One region of the Streptomyces sp. NPDC086787 genome, then DNA from elsewhere that is predicted to be linked to it. Evidence: riboswitches for the same ligand, from Rfam matches in the RefSeq annotation. Region 1 holds a riboswitch; the other holds the start of a gene.
What was found. A riboswitch is a leader RNA that binds a small molecule or an ion and turns the genes downstream of it on or off. The one in region 1 is predicted to bind cyclic di-AMP.
Positions count from the first base shown of each region.

Region 2: it holds a riboswitch for cyclic di-AMP, as region 1 does, so the genes downstream of both, ACIPK3_RS06495 (peptidoglycan DD-metalloendopeptidase family protein) here and ACIPK3_RS26295 (M23 family metallopeptidase) in region 1, are expected to answer to the same signal.

Region 1 is NZ_JBIVBC010000013.1:76,856-84,337, forward strand. Features, by position in the region: gene ACIPK3_RS26270 (alkaline phosphatase family protein) at 1-251, opposite strand, end outside; gene ACIPK3_RS26275 (DUF5998 family protein) at 251-838, opposite strand; gene ACIPK3_RS26280 (GNAT family N-acetyltransferase) at 959-3,841, opposite strand; gene ACIPK3_RS26285 (HPr family phosphocarrier protein) at 3,993-4,274, shown strand; gene ACIPK3_RS26290 (GntR family transcriptional regulator) at 4,462-5,157, opposite strand; gene ACIPK3_RS26295 (M23 family metallopeptidase) at 5,347-6,099, opposite strand; cyclic di-AMP (ydaO/yuaA leader) riboswitch at 6,113-6,271, opposite strand; gene ACIPK3_RS26300 (M16 family metallopeptidase) at 6,481-7,482, opposite strand, start outside.
Region 2 is NZ_JBIVBC010000002.1:79,895-87,376, forward strand. Features, by position in the region: gene ACIPK3_RS06475 (helix-turn-helix domain-containing protein) at 1-19, shown strand, start outside; gene ACIPK3_RS06480 (DUF6126 family protein) at 16-138, shown strand; gene ACIPK3_RS06485 (tyrosine-protein phosphatase) at 174-971, opposite strand; gene ACIPK3_RS06490 (alpha-galactosidase) at 1,199-3,289, shown strand; cyclic di-AMP (ydaO/yuaA leader) riboswitch at 3,556-3,716, shown strand; gene ACIPK3_RS06495 (peptidoglycan DD-metalloendopeptidase family protein) at 3,721-4,653, shown strand; gene ACIPK3_RS06500 (SGNH/GDSL hydrolase family protein) at 4,895-5,680, shown strand; gene ACIPK3_RS06505 (TetR family transcriptional regulator C-terminal domain-containing protein) at 5,735-6,337, opposite strand; gene ACIPK3_RS06510 (Glu/Leu/Phe/Val dehydrogenase dimerization domain-containing protein) at 6,441-7,482, opposite strand, start outside.

The DNA.
Region 1 (7,482 bases):
AGCAGCGAGGTCATGAACGGCGCCTCGTCGGGGTGGGCCCGCAGCTGTTCCCAGCCCAGGCCGTCGACCAGGAAGACGCAGTTCCGGTCGGCGGGAGCCAGCTCCTGGATCGAGGCGGTCATGTCCGGTACGGCCATGCCCGCCGCCAGGGTGGGCAGCAGGTCGGCGAGAGAGCCGCTGCCGTACTCGGGGAGCGGCGCGGAGGCGAGGGCGAGGGGCTCCGGGTGGTCCCAGGCGGAGGGGTACGCCATCAGCGCGTGACGTCCGCGGTCGCCTCGGAGATGGCCTGGGCGAAGGCGAGCGCCTGGCGCACCGTCTCCGGGCCGTCCCCGGCCTCGCTGACCCGCAGGCTCAGGTCGTCCGCCGTCGAGCTGCCCGTGTAGCCGTGGTCGGCCTCGCAGTTGGGGTCGCCGCAGGCGGCGGGCTCCAGATCGATGCGGGAGACGGCGCCCCAGCCGATGGTGAGGACGACCTCGCGGGGCAGGGTGCCGGGCGTGTACTGCTCCGGGTTGGCGACCATGCGGCTGACCACGACGGACGAGATCCGGCCGATCTTCACGGACTCCGTGGAGGTCGTGGCGTACGGGGTCGGGGACGTGTCGTCGGCGGCCTGCTCATCGGTGTGGCTGACGATGAAGCGGTTGCCGGTGAGGACGAGCACGGTCACATGCCGCCGCACCTCGTTCTGGTCGAACGTCGTCTCCTGGTGGACCAGGTACGACCGGATGGGCTCGCCGCCCACAGCGGCCTCCACCGCCTCGGCCACGAGGGCCGGGTAGTAGCCGCTGCGCTCGATCGCCGAGCGCAGCCCCTGGGTCGTCGTACTGGTCTTGGCCATGACGTCCATCCTAGTCCGTGGGCAAGGGGGGTCCGGGCCAGTCGGGAGCACCGGGCGGCCTGTCGCCGGGGCCGTGTACAGGGACGGTCGTCCCCCTTTCCGATACCCCTTCCGCCCGGCTCAGTACACCGGGAGCGTCCGCGGGCCGAGGTCGTCGCGGGCGGGCGGGGGCGCGAGCCGCACGGTGGCGCCGAGGACGCTGAGACCGCGCGTGGAGACCACGACCGGCTCCAGGGTGACTGCGACGACCTCGGGGTGGTCGTCGACCAGCCGGGAGACCCTCAGCAGCAGCTCCTCCAGGGCAGGGGTGTCGACCGGGGTCGAGCCCCGCCAGCCGAACAGCAGGGGTGCCGTCCTGATCGAGCGCACCAGTGAGGTCGCCTCCCGGTCGGTGACCGGGACCAGCCGGTGCGCCATGTCGCCGAGCAGCTGCGAGGCGGCTCCGGCGAGCCCGAAGGACAGTACGGCCCCGGCCGCAGGGTCGATCACGGCCCGTACGACGGTGTCGACGCCCCGGGGTGCCATGCCCTGCACCACCGGCCGCACCTCGTCCGGCTTGCCGAACAGTTCGGCCAACTCGGCGTAGGCGTGACGCAGTTGCCGCTCGTCCGCCAGGTCGAGGCGTACTCCGCCCAGGTCGGCGCGGTGCCTGAGGTGGGGTGCGGTGGCCTTGAGGGCGACCGGGTAGCCGAGTGCGCGAGCGGCCTCGGCGGCGGCGTCGGGGGTGGCGGCGGGCAGGGCGCGGCGGACGGCGACGCCGTACCTCCCGAGCAGTTCGCAGGTCTCCTCCGTGCCGAGGGTGAGTCCCTGGCCGCGCGCGAGCAGCCCGTGGATCAGTCCGGCGGCGCCCTTCTCGTCGATGTCGTCGTATTCGGGCACCCTGCCCGGGTTGGCGGCGTCACGGCGCCACTGCCCGTACTTCACGGCTTCGGCGAGGGCCCGCACGGCGCGCTCGGCGGCGGGGTAGGCGGGAATGAGCCGGGAGCAGTTCAGGGACGGTTCGTCCGGAACCGATACCGGAACCGGCACCGCGCCGGGCGACGGCTGGGCCGCTCCCGCGGCCGGGGGCCGTTCGGCGGGACGCTGCGCCGCGCCGCCGGCGGCGTACGACGCGGAGCCGGTGGCGTGCGGCGCGGTGCTGGCGGCGGCGGAGAGCGCCTCGGCGAGTCCGCCCAGTTCCACGTGGACGACCAGGACGGGCTTGGCGGGCGCGGCGGAGGCCGCGGACCGCAGTGCCTCGGCCAGTTCCGCCTCCCCCGGTGAGCCCTCTCCGATGGCCGGGATCGCCGTCACGATCACGGCGTCGCACGAGTCGTCGGCCAGGGCCCGTGCCAGCGCTCGCCGGAAGTCCTCCGCGGTGGCCTCCGTGGTCAGGTCGGAGGGGCGTGACGGCCGCAGCTCTTCGGACAGGCAGGCGTCATACGTCAGCAGGCCGAGGGACTCGGAGTTCCCGAGGATCGCCACCCGGGGTCCGGCGGGCAGCGGCTGCCGAGCCAGCAGCAGGCCCGTGTCCACCAGCTCGGTGATGGTGTGGACCCGGATCACGCCCGCCTGCCGGAGCAGCGCGGACACGGTCGCGTGCGGCAGGCGCGTGGCCCGCACCGCGTGTCCCTGCGGAGCGGATCCCGCCCCCTGCACGACGACCAGCGGCTTCGCCGCGGCGGTCCGGCGGGCGAGGCGGGTGAACTTGCGCGGGTTGCCGATGGACTCCAGGTACATGAGGACGACGTCGGTGTCGGGGTCGTCGTACCAGTACTGGACCATGTCGTTGCCGGAGACGTCCGCCCGGTTGCCGGAGGAGACGAACGTGGACACGCCCGACACCCCGGTCACCCCTCCCCCGCGCCGGTGCAGCCGGGACAGCAGCGCGATGCCGATGGCCCCGGACTGGGCGAAGAGCCCGATCCGGCCGGGGCGGGGCGGCTCCGGCGCCAGCGAGGCGTTGAGCCGCACGTCCTGGGCGTTGTTGATGATTCCGAAGGTGTTGGGTCCGATGATCCGCATGCCGTACACGCGCGCATGTCGGACGAGTTCGCGCTGCCGCTCACGGCCCTCGGGCCCGCTCTCCGCGTATCCGGCGGAGAGCACGACGAGTCCCTGGGCGCCGTGTTCACCGCACTCGGTGACCACCTCGGGCACGCGCTCGGCGGGGACGGCGACGACGACGAGATCCACGGACTCGTCGATGTCCCGCACCGAGCGGTGGGCGGGGACCCCGTCGATCTCCGTCCGGCCCTCGGGGAAGGCCGCGTTCACCGCGTACAGCCGGCCGGTGAACCCGGCCTCCCGGATGTTGCCCAGAACGCCGCGGCCCACTCCGCCGGGTGTGCGGCCCACGCCGACGACCGCGACGGAGCGCGGCGCGAGGAGCCGGCGCACCGAGCGCGCCTCCGCGCGCTGTTCGCGGGCGCGCTGCACGGCGAGCGAGCGGTCGGTTGGTTCGAGGTCGAACTCCAGGCGTACGACACCGTCTTCGAAGCTGCGCTTCTGGGTGTACCCGGCGTCCGTGAACACCTTGATCATCTTGGTGTTGGCGGGCAGCACCTCGGCGGCGAACCGGCGGATGCCGCGCTCGCGCGCGACGGCCGCGATGTGTTCGAGGAGGGTGGAGGCCACTCCGCGGCCCTGGTGGGCGTCCTGCACCAGGAAGGCCACCTCCGCCTCGTCGGCGGGCGCGGAGGCGGGCAGGCCGCGGGCGTCGATGCGGTCGTAGCGGACGGTCGCGATGAACTCGCCGCCGATCGTGGCGGCGAGCCCCACCCGGTCCACGAAGTCGTGGTGGGTGAAGCGTCGGACGTCCTTGGCGGACAGCCGTGGGTACGGCGCGAAGAAGCGGTAGTACTTCGACTCGTCGGAGACCTGCTCGTAAAAACTGACCAGGCGGTCGGCGTCGTCGACGGTGATGGGCCTGATGCGCGCGGTACCCCCGTCGCGCAGGACCACGTCCGCCTCCCAGTGGGCGGGGTACTCGTGCCGGTCCCGCCGGTCCGCCGAGGTCTGCATGGGCCCCAGAGTACGGCTCGCGTCCGACAACAGCGCGGGGCAGGCTGTGGAGGGCGGGAGCACGCCTGACGACCGGGAGCGTGCCTGACGATATGGAAGACTGGTCTAGACAACACTGAGACAGTGAAGTGACAGTGAAGGGCAGCATCACATGGCTGAGCGCCACGTCAACGTCGGCTGGACCGAGGGCCTCCACGCCCGCCCCGCCTCCATCTTCGTCCGGGCCGCCACGGCTTCCGGCGTCCCCGTGACGATCGCCAAGCCCGGCGGCGCCCCCGTCAACGCCGCCTCCATGCTGGCCGTCCTGAGCCTGGGCGCCCAGGGCGGCGAGGAGATCGTCCTCGCCTCCGACGCCGAGGGCGCGGACGCCGCCCTGGACCGTCTGGCGAAGCTGGTCGCCGAGGGTCTCGAGGAGCTGCCCGAGACGGTCTGAGGACACGGTCCGAACATAGGGACATGAAATCGGCGGAGCCGCGTCGCCCGTACGGGCCGTGCGGCTCCGCCGTCTTTTTGCGCCACCGCCACCACTTCGCATGGTTCCGGAATTGGGGCACCACTGAAAATCGGGGCAGGAAAAAGCGTCGCCCCCGAATAACATCTCTTTGTATACGTCCCGCGTGTTAATTCCGCGGGCTCGAAATGTTTACAGCATGTTGCGAAGTCCGCGAACGCTCCGGCCGGCCACCGGCGCCGGACAGGCGCAGCCGGTGCGCGAGGGTCGCGCGCTCGGTGTGCAGCGCCGTGATCGCCCGCGCGCGGTCCGCGTCGCCGCGTGCCACCGCGTCCACGATGGCGCCGTGCTCCGCCCAGGACTCCACCGGGTTCACGGGCGCCTCCACCGCGTACATCCAGGCGATCTTGTGCCGCAGCTGGGTCAGCATGGCGGTCAGGGCGGGGCTGCCGCAGGACTGGGCGAGCGTCTCGTGGAACCAGCCGCCCAGGGAGCGCAGGTCCTCGCTGCCGCCCCTCCTGGCCCGCTCCTGCCCCAGCCTGACCAGGCCGCGCAGCACCTTGAGGTGGGCCTCACTGCGCCGCCGGGCGGCCCGGGAGGCGCCGAGCGGTTCCAGCAGCAGGCGCATCTCCAGCAGGTCGGCGGCCTCCTGCTCGCTCGGTTCGGCCACGCACGCGCCCGCGTGCCGCCGGGTCACCACGAAACCCTCGGCCTCCAGCGTGCGCAGCGCCTCACGGACGGGGACGCGCGAGACGCCGTAGCGCCGGGCCAGAAGTTCTTCGGTGAGCCGCCCGCCGGGCTCGTAGACACCGGTCACGATGTCGTCCCGGATCGCCGTGCACACCGAGTGCGCCGGAATACGCATGACCGACCTCCGCCTAGGACCGTGCCTCAATATTCCCCGTGACTCTATTGCAATGCACGGGAAATTCCGACGGCGGGCCGGAATCATGGATATTTTTTGGACAGCGGGGTACCGGAAACGGCAGGAAACCGCGCGCCGGAAACGCCGAAAGCCCCGGCTCACGAGCCGGGGCTTTCGAAGGCGCGTCCGTCAGACGTTCACGCCGTGCTTGCGCAGGTACGCGACGGGGTCGATGTCCGAGCCGTACTCCGGGGTCGTCCGGGCCTCGAAGTGGAGGTGCGGCCCGGTCACGTTGCCGGTCGCGCCGGAGAGACCGATCTGCTGGCCGGGGGTGACCTTCTGGCCCTCGGAGACACCGATGGAGGAGAGGTGGCCGTACTGGGTGTACGTGCCGTCAGCCATCCGGATCACGATCTGGTTGCCGTACGCCCCGCCCCACCCGGTGGACACGACCGTGCCGGAGCCGACCGCGTGCACGGTGGTGCCGCTGGCGGCGTGGAAGTCGATGCCGGTGTGCGAGCCGGAGGACCACAGGGAACCGCCGGTCTGGTAACCGGTGGAGACATAGGAGTGCGCGATCGGCGCCACGAAGGCGTTGAGTCGCTTGCGCTCGGCCTCGCGGGCGGCGCGCAGCTTGACCTCGTGCTGCCTCTCGGCGAGCGCGGCGGCCTGCTTGCGAGCGGCCTCCTCGGCCGCCTGGCGCTGGGCGGCCTGCTGCTGGGCGGCGGCCTGCGCGTCGATCTGCTCGGCGACCGAGTCGCCAAGGGTGATCACAGGGGTGAGACCGGTGTCCGCGGGGGCCGGCTCCGCGGCGAGGGCCGGGGCGGTCAGGGCGCCTATCGCGCCGGTGGTGGCAAGGGCCGCGACGCCGGCTGCGTGGACGGTGGTGCGCTGCATCCGACTGGGACGACGGTGCTTCCCGGTGGCGCGGGTGAACGCCATGAAGTGGCTGGTCCTTTCCTTCCTTCTCGCCTACCGGGTTAGCTGACGGGTTCGGAGCAGGAAGGTCTCCTACGGACCCCCTCGCAGCCGCGCGGGCGTCCGATTCACCCCAGGGACATGGGTCCCCGGCTCCCCTGGCTCGCGCCGTACGGGGACTCGGCGATGACTGTCCGGTGCCGCGGGTGCGGCGCACTGCATGACGAACAGCCGGGATGACGCTATGCGGGCGCGCTTCAATCCCCAAACCGATCCCGGATTTTGTAGCGCATCCCACAGGCCAGACAGGTCACCTCCGCCTCAATCCGGACATCCTGGAAATGCCGCGCGTGCCCTGACGAACCGTCGGCCGTCAGGGCACGCGCGTGTGCCGGTGTTTTGAGGTTATTCGGCGGAGACGACGGTGACTTCGCCGATGCCGAGGGCCTCGACGGGCTCCCTGATCTGGGCGGCGTCACCCACCAGGACCGTGACCAGACGGTTCACCGGGAAGGCGTTCACCGCCGCGGCGGTGGCCTCCACGGTGCCGGTGGCGGCGAGCTGCCGGTACAGCGCCGCCTGGTAGTCGTCGGGCAGATGCTGCTCGACCTGGTCCGCCAGGGTGCCCGCCACGGCCGCCGCCGTCTCGTACTTCAGCGGCGCGACCCCGACCAGGTTCTGTACGGCGACATCGCGCTCGGCGTCGGTGAGGCCCCCTTCGGCGAGCTTGCGCAGCACCGCCCACAGGTCCGCCAGCGCCGGGCCGGTGTTCGGGGTGTCGACGGAACCGCTGATCGCGAGCATCGAGGCACCCGTGCCGTCCGGGGCGGACCTGAGGACCTGCCCGAACGCGCGCACGCCGTAGGTGTAGCCCTTCTCCTCGCGCAGGACACGGTCCAGGCGGGAGGTCAGGGTGCCGCCGAGGCAGTAGGTGCCGAGCACCTGGGCGGGCCACACACGGTCGTGCCGGTCAGCGCCGACGCGGCCGATGAGCAGCTGCGTCTGAACGGCGCCCGGACGGTTCACGATGACGACCCGGCCGGTGTCGTCGGCGGTGACCGGCGGCACCGGGCGGGGCTGCGCCGGTGAGCCGGTCCAGCCGCCCAGGGTCGCGCCGAGCAGCTCGTCCAGGTCGATGCCGGTGAGGTCGCCGACCACCACGGCGGTGGCCGTGGCGGGCCGCACATGGCGGTCGTAGAAGGCGCGCACGGCCGCCGCGTCGATCTTCTCGACCGTGTCCTCGGTGCCCTGGCGCGGTCGCGACATGCGCGAAGTCGCCGGGAACAGCTCCCTGGAGAGCTCCTTGGCCGCGCGGCGGGACGGGTTCGCCATCTCGTGCGGGATCTCGTCGAGGCGGTTGCGGACCAGCCGCTCGACCTCGCTGTCGGCGAACGCGGGCGCCCTGAG
Region 2 (7,482 bases), on a different contig from region 1:
GACCGGAGAGCTGCCATGAGCGACTTCGAGGACAAGTTCCCGCGATCCCTGTGGATCCGGCTCATCATCTACATCGCACTCGGCCATGTCTTCGCCGCGTTCCTGTACGTGCTGTTCACGGTCGGCGCCAAGAGCTGACGCCGGGCGGACGCGCGTCGCCGCCGCGTCCGCCGTCAGTTGAGCAGACGCTCGCGCAGCCGCTCCCGGGTGGCCGGGGCGAGACCGAGTCCCTCCACCAGGTAGGTGTCGACTCCGCCCCAGGTCTCCTCAAGGGTCTCCAGCGCCGCCGCCAGATACTCGGCCCGCGCCTCGAACAGAGGGCTCAGCAACTCCATGACCTCGGGGGAGTACGCGCCGGCCGAGCTGCCGTTGCGATGCACCTTGTACCGGCGGTGCTTGGCGTTCGACTCCAGATAGTCGGCGAGGACGGCGTCGCGCTCCACGCCGAGGGCGAGCAGCGTGACGGCTATCGACAGACCGGCCCGGTCCTTGCCCGCGGCGCAGTGCATCAGGGCGGGCACGCTGTCCTCGGCGAGCGAGTGCAGCACCCGGGAGTGCTCGGCGGTCCGTTCCTTGATCATCTTCCGGTAGGAGGCGATCATCCGGTCCGCAGCCTTGCCGTCGGCCAGGATTCCGCGCAGCTGCTCGATCTCGCCGTCGCGGACCATCTTCCAGAACTCGGCGCCGTCCGCCGGGTCGCTCAGCGGAAGGTTCACGTTCCGCACGCCGGGCAGTTCCACATCGGCGCCTTCCAGCTTCTGGTCGGCCGAATTGCGGAAGTCGAAGATCGTGTGCAGGCCCAGGGAGGTGAGGAACCGCGCGTCCTCCTCGGTCGCGTGTGCCAGGTGACCGCTGCGGAACAGCAGACCGAACCGCACCCGCCGCCCGTCCGTCGTCGGCAGACCGCCCACGTCACGGAAGTTGCGCACACCGGCCAGCTCGGGCTCGGTCGACGGGACCTGCTGGGTCACGGGGGCTCCTCCCGGTCTGCCCCGTCGGCGCGGCTCGCCCACGGGCACTCCGTTGACGATACGACATGGGTTTCCTCGGGCGACGAGTTGTCCACAGGCATTGCCCCGAAGTCCCACCACCCTCGATGATGTTCGGGCTTGAGCGGATCTGTTTGGACCTGTGCGGGCGCTCCGTCGTGGAAGTCCTGGAGAGGGTGGAGAGGGTGGAAATAGCGAGCACGGTGCACATGGTGGACACGGCAAACACGGTGGACATCGCGGAGGACGGCCGCACCTGGCTGCTGTCCGGACCGGCCAGCGGCTACGCGCTGCACCTCACCGAGGCGGACGAACTGCTGCACCTCCACTGGGGGCCGAGGATCGCGCTCGCCGACGCCGAGGCACTCGCCGTACGCCCGCTGCCGGTCTACCGGCCCTTCGAGTCGCCGCTCGACGGTCGCGAGGAGTACCCGGTCGAGGGCGGCCCCCGCTTCGTCCGCCCGGCCCTGTCCGTGCGCACGGACCAGCGGCGCGGCACCGAGTGGACCTTCGCGGGGTACGAGACCGAGGACGGCGGACTGCGGTTGCGCTTCCACGACGACGGGCTGTCCGTCACGCTCCACTACCGGATGCGCGCGGACGTGATCGAGCGCTGGGTGACCGTCGACAACGCGGGTCCCGCGCGCGTGGAACTGCTCCGCGCCGACGCGGCCACCTGGACCCTGCCCGACCGGGAGGGCTGGCGGCTGTCCCAGCTGCACGGCCGCTGGGCCGCCGAGTCCCGGCTCACCGCGGCACCGCTCACCTACGGGGAAAAGGTGATCGGCAGCCGCCGCGGCCACACCGGCCACCAGCACCTGCCCTGGGTCGCGCTGGACACGGACGCCACCGAGGAGCGCGGCGAGGTGTACGGCTGCGTGCTGGGCTGGTCGGGGTCCTGGCGGATCGCGGTCGCCCAACTGCCCGACGCGCGCGTGCAGATCACCGGAGGGGCGGGCCACGACGACTCGGGCCTGCTGATGCTGGGCGCCGGGGAGTCGTACACGACCCCGGTCTTCGCGGGGCTGTGGAGCGACGGCGGCTTCGGTGGCGCGAGCCGCGCCTGGCACGCCTACCAGCGGGCCCACGTCATCCCGGACGCCGAGCAGGACCGGCCCGTGCTGTTCAACTCCTGGGAGGCCACGTACTTCGACATCTCCGAGGAGCGGCAGACCGCGCTCGCCCGCCGCGCGGCGTCGATCGGAGTGGAGCTGTTCGTGGTCGACGACGGCTGGTTCGGCGCCCGGGTCAGCGACCGGGCCGGACTCGGCGACTGGACACCCAACCCCGACCGCTTCCCGGACGGCCTCGCACCACTGGCCGACCAGGTGCACGCCCTGGGGATGCGGTTCGGCATCTGGGTCGAGCCCGAGATGGTCAACCCGGACAGCGACCTGTACCGCGCACACCCCGACTGGGTGCAGTACCAGCCGGGACGCGAGCGCACGGAGCTGCGCAACCAGCTGGTGCTCAACCTGGCTCGCGAGGACGTCCAGCGGTATCTGTGGGAGCAGCTCGACGGCCTGCTCTCCGGGGCGCCCATCGACTATGTGAAGTGGGACTTCAACCGCTGCTTCACCGACCCGGGCTGGCCGGGCGACCCCTACCCGCAGCGGCTCTGGACCGACCATGTGCGTGCCTTCTACGCCCTGCTGGACCGGCTGCGGGCGGCCCACCCGGGTGTGGCGTTCGAGTCCTGCTCGGGCGGCGGCGGCCGGATCGACCTCGGTGTGATGAGCCGCACGGACCAGGTGTGGACCTCCGACAACACCGACCCGCTGGACCGGCTCGCCATCCAGCACGGGTTCAGTCAGATCCACCCCGCGCGGATCATGGCCGCCTGGGTCACCGACAGTCCGAACACACAGCTCAACGGCAGGGTCAGCGCACTGCGCCTCCGGTTCGTCAGCGCCATGGCCGGGGTCCTCGGCATCGGTGGCGACCTCTCGGAGTGGACCGAGGCGGAACTTACCGCGGCCCGGGAGTGGGTGCGGCTCTACAAGGAGATCCGCCCGGTCGTGCAGCACGGCGAGCTGTACCGGCTGCGGCCCCCGGAGGGCGGACTGAGCGCGGTGCAGTACACGCTCGGGGGCGAGACGGTCGTACTCGCCTGGCTCCAGGCACAGCACTACGGCGAGCCGGTCCCGGCGCCGCGGCTGCGCGGGCTCGACCCGACAGCATCGTACGAATGCCGCGAAACCGGTGATATCCATCGGGGTGCCGTGCTGCTGCACCACGGGCTGAGCACTGGGCTCCGGGGTGACCTCGACGCGACAGTTCTTCGACTACGTCGCATCTGAGTTGAATGTCCGAATTGGGGGGGCGTGCGTGAGGAGGGTCATATGGTGACCGTCCGTCGTGCGTCATGTTCACGTAATCGCGGTGCCGTTCCCGGGAATTGAGGAGGGAATCGAGCGGGGAATTCACGGAGGGTGACCGGGAATTCCGGTAACGGATCAAGCGAAAGCCGGACACAAGGAATTTTCTTCTTGTCCGTTCGCGGCGCGCTCGCTTACGTTCACCATCAATCCGGACGGAACGCCGAATCCTGCCGCCGCCCGGAGTCCCCACACACTCACCCGTGTACGGCAGGAAGCGGGGGACCCACAGGCAACACCGCCTGTTCCGGTCTCCGGAACAGGCTAGGGGTGAAGCCGCGTCTCCACTGCGGCCGGGCATCTCCAGTCCGAACCCGACAGCTCACCTCGCAGGCGCCGGAGAGGAATTCGCCATGCCCGCGAAGGGTAAGCACCGCCGTCCCAAGACCCGCCGCTTCTCCCGCTCCATAGCGGTCGCCGGTACCGGCGGTGCCGCGCTGGCCCTGCCGCTGATGGGAGCCGCCGGCGCCCACGCGGCCCCCGCGGCCGCTCCCGAGAAGGCCGTCCAGTCGCTTCCCGCCGTCGCGAAGCAGACGAAGCCCGAGCGCCCGGCCTCGGCCCACTCGCACGCACGCACGTACACGGTGCGGTCCGGTGACTACCTGTCCAAGATCGCCGCCAAGCAGCAGGTGCGCGGCGGCTGGCAGCGGATCTACCACGACAACCGCGAGGCCATCGGCGGCGACCCCTCGCTGATCCACCCCGGTCTGAAGCTCACCCTGGGCAAGAAGGCCACGGCGGCCCACGAGGCCCCGGCCCAGCCGCGGCAGTCGTCCTTCTCCGCCCCGGCCGCGAAGCCGTCCGCCGCCCCGCAGGCCAAGGAGGCCCCGGCGCCCGCCGCCAAGGCCGCCCCGGAGCAGACCGCCACCGCCTCGACCGGTTACACCCGCCCCGTGTCGGGCGGCGGCATCGGTACCGCCTACCACGTGGCGGGCAGTCACTGGTCCAGCGGCTACCACACCGGTGTCGACTTCGTCGTCCCGACCGGCACCCCGGTCAAGGCCGTCGGCGCGGGCACCGTCGTCTCCGCCGGGTGGGGCGGTGCGTACGGCAACCAGGTCGTCATCAAGCTGAGCGACGGCTACTACGCGCAGTACGCCCACCTGTCCCAGCTCTCCGTGTCGGCGGGCCAGAGCGTGACCGCGGGTCAGCAGCTCGGACTCTCCGGCGCGACCGGCAACGTGACCGGCCCGCACCTCCACTTCGAGATCCGTACCACCCCGAACTACGGCTCCGACGTGGACCCGGTCGCCTACCTCCGCGGCCACGGCGTCTCCGTCGGCTGACCGGCACCACCCGTCACGGACCGAAAGGCCGGACCCGCGATCCCTGTGATCCCCGGGTCCGGCCTTCGGTGTGTCCGGGCCCGTCAACACCCCCCGGGTGCACCCTATTCCGGCATTGACAAATTCTTTAAGCGTGGCTTATCTCACCGTTCGTCAACCCCTTCCTACGATCGCGTAAGTCACATGCGAAGGTGAATCATGGGGCGATGTGACAGACGATTCGAAGAGTGACAACAGATCAGTGATCGGGTCGTACGTGGCGGTGGGGGACAGCTTCACCGAGGGCGTCGGCGACCCCGGCCCCGACGGGGCATACGTCGGATGGGCCGACCGGTTCGCGGTGCTGCTCGCGGACCGTCGCCCGGAGGGCGACTTCGACTACAACAACCTCGCAGTGCGCGGCAAACTGCTCGACCAGATCGTGGCGGACCAGCTCCCGCAGGCCGTGGCGCTCGCGCCCGACCTCGTGTCCTTCTGCGCGGGCGGCAACGACATCATCCGCCCCGGCACCGACCCGGACGAGGTGGCCGAACGCTTCGAGCGTGCGGTGGCCCAGCTCACCGAGGCGGCGGGCACGGTGCTGGTGACGACCGGGTTCGACACCCGCGACGTGCCCGTGATGAAGCGTCTGCGTGGCAAGATCGCCACGTACAACGGGCATGTCCGGGCCATCGCCGACCGGTACGGCTGCCCGGTGCTGGACCTGTGGTCCCTGAAGACCGTGCAGGACCGCCGGGCCTGGGACGGCGACCGGCTCCACCTCTCACCCGAGGGACACACCCGGGTGGCGCTGCGCGCCGGGCAGGTCCTGGGCCTCGAGGTCCCGGCCGACCCGGACCAGCCCTGGCCACCGCTGCCGCCGCGCAGCACGCTCGACGTGCGCCGCGACGACGTCCACTGGGCCCGCGAGTACCTGGTGCCGTGGATCGGACGACGGCTGCGCGGGGAGTCGTCGGGCGACCATGTGACGGCCAAGGGGGCGTTGTCCCCCGATGACATCAGAACGCGGATCGCCTCGGTGGCCTGACGGCCCGACGACGACCGGTGACCGAACGGCGGCGCTTCGACCGGGCGCCGCCGCTCACCGTTGCCGGACGGGCCCCAGTTCACGGGCGAGAGCCTCGTCCACCCACTGGCGCGCCCGGGATCGGGGAACCGCGCCCGCGTACGACGTCAGCTGCACGGCGAGCCCGTCCAGCAGGGCCGTCAGCCTGAGCGCCGCCCCCTCCGGGTCCGGGCACTCGAACTCGCCCGCCGCCACGCCTTCCGCGATGACTCCGGCGATGGCCGCCTTCCACTGCCTGTCCAGGCCCCGGGCGACCTCGCGCAGCGCCGGTTCGCGCAGTGCCACCGCCCAGCCCTCGATCCACAGCCGCCACCCCTTGGCCGGCCCGGTCGGCGCGTACCACCGCATCGCGGCCCGCAGTCGGCGCAGCGCGGTCGTACGGCGGCCCAGCAGTGCCCGCAGCCGCGTCAGATCGTCCTCGGCCGCGAACGCGAACGCGGCGGCGACCAGCTTCTCCTTGGTCGAGAAGTGGTACAGCACAAGCGCGTTGCTCACCCCGAGGGACGAGGCCACGTCGGAGATCCTGACCGCCGCCACACCCCGCGCCTCGATCTGCTCCACGGCGGCCCGCAACAGCTCCTCCCGCCGCTCCGCCACACTCAGCCGCCGTCTCGTCACGCGGTCACCCTAGGGCTTGTCGTCGAACTCCCCTATGCGAACTCCCGTATGCCTTGTGACAGGACCTGGTCCAAACGTCCGCCCACCACCCGGATCCGTGGACCTACCGGTACCACCCGAACCGCTCGGCGATCACCGGCAGCCGGTCCGCCACGATGGCGTGGGCGGCCGCGCGCGGGGTCGTGGCGTCGGCCTCGGCGCGCGCCAGCATCAGTTCGACCAGGGCCCGCATCGAGCGCCGTATGTGGGTGAACGCCTCGTCCGCGTCGGGGCCGATGTCACCGAACAGCGTCCACCACCACCAGGCGTTCGTCCCGGAGTTGACCACCACGTCCGGCAGCACGGTCACCCCGCGCGCGGACAGCAGCTCCTCCGCCTCGGGCAGCACCGGCATATTGGCCGCCTCCACGACCCAGCGTGCCCGGATCCGATGCTGGGCGGCGGCGTCGACCACGTACGACACGGCCGCCGGCACCAGCACGTCGGCCTCGGCGGACAGCCAGGCGTCACCCGGCAGTTCGCGGTCGCCGGGACGCAGCACGGCCCGGTCGACGGCGCCGTACGCGTCCCGCGCGGTGAGCAGCGCCTCGACGTCGAGACCCGCCGGGTTGGCGATGGTGCCCCTGACATCGGCGACGGCCACGACGGTCAGGCCCGCCCGCGCCAGGAAGCGGGCGGTCGCCCCGCCCATGGTGCCGAGCCCCTGCACACAGACCCGCGTCCCGGCGTGCGGCACCCCGGCCCGGTCCAGGGCGGTGAGCACCGACTCGGCGACCCCGCAGCCGCCGGCCAGCTCGCCCAGACCGATGCCGTCCACCTCGACCGCGAAGGCGTCCGCGAGCCTGCGCCGCGCCGCGGTCTCGTCGTCGAGCAGCGGATACACCGCCTGGATCGACGACACCAGACCCGCCTCGGCGGCGGCGCGGTCGACCAGGTCCTGGGTCAGGCCGAGATCCTCGCCCGTGGTCCAGCAACTCTCGACGTACGGCCGCATCGCGCGCAGGTAGCGCACCAGCAGCCCGTACGCCTCGGGCGCCCGGGGGTCGCAGTCGATGCCGCCCTTGGCACCGCCCAGGGGCACATAGCGGCTCTCGGGGTCGTAGTGGAGGGCCTCCTTCATGGTCATGCCGCGGGCGAGTCCGGCC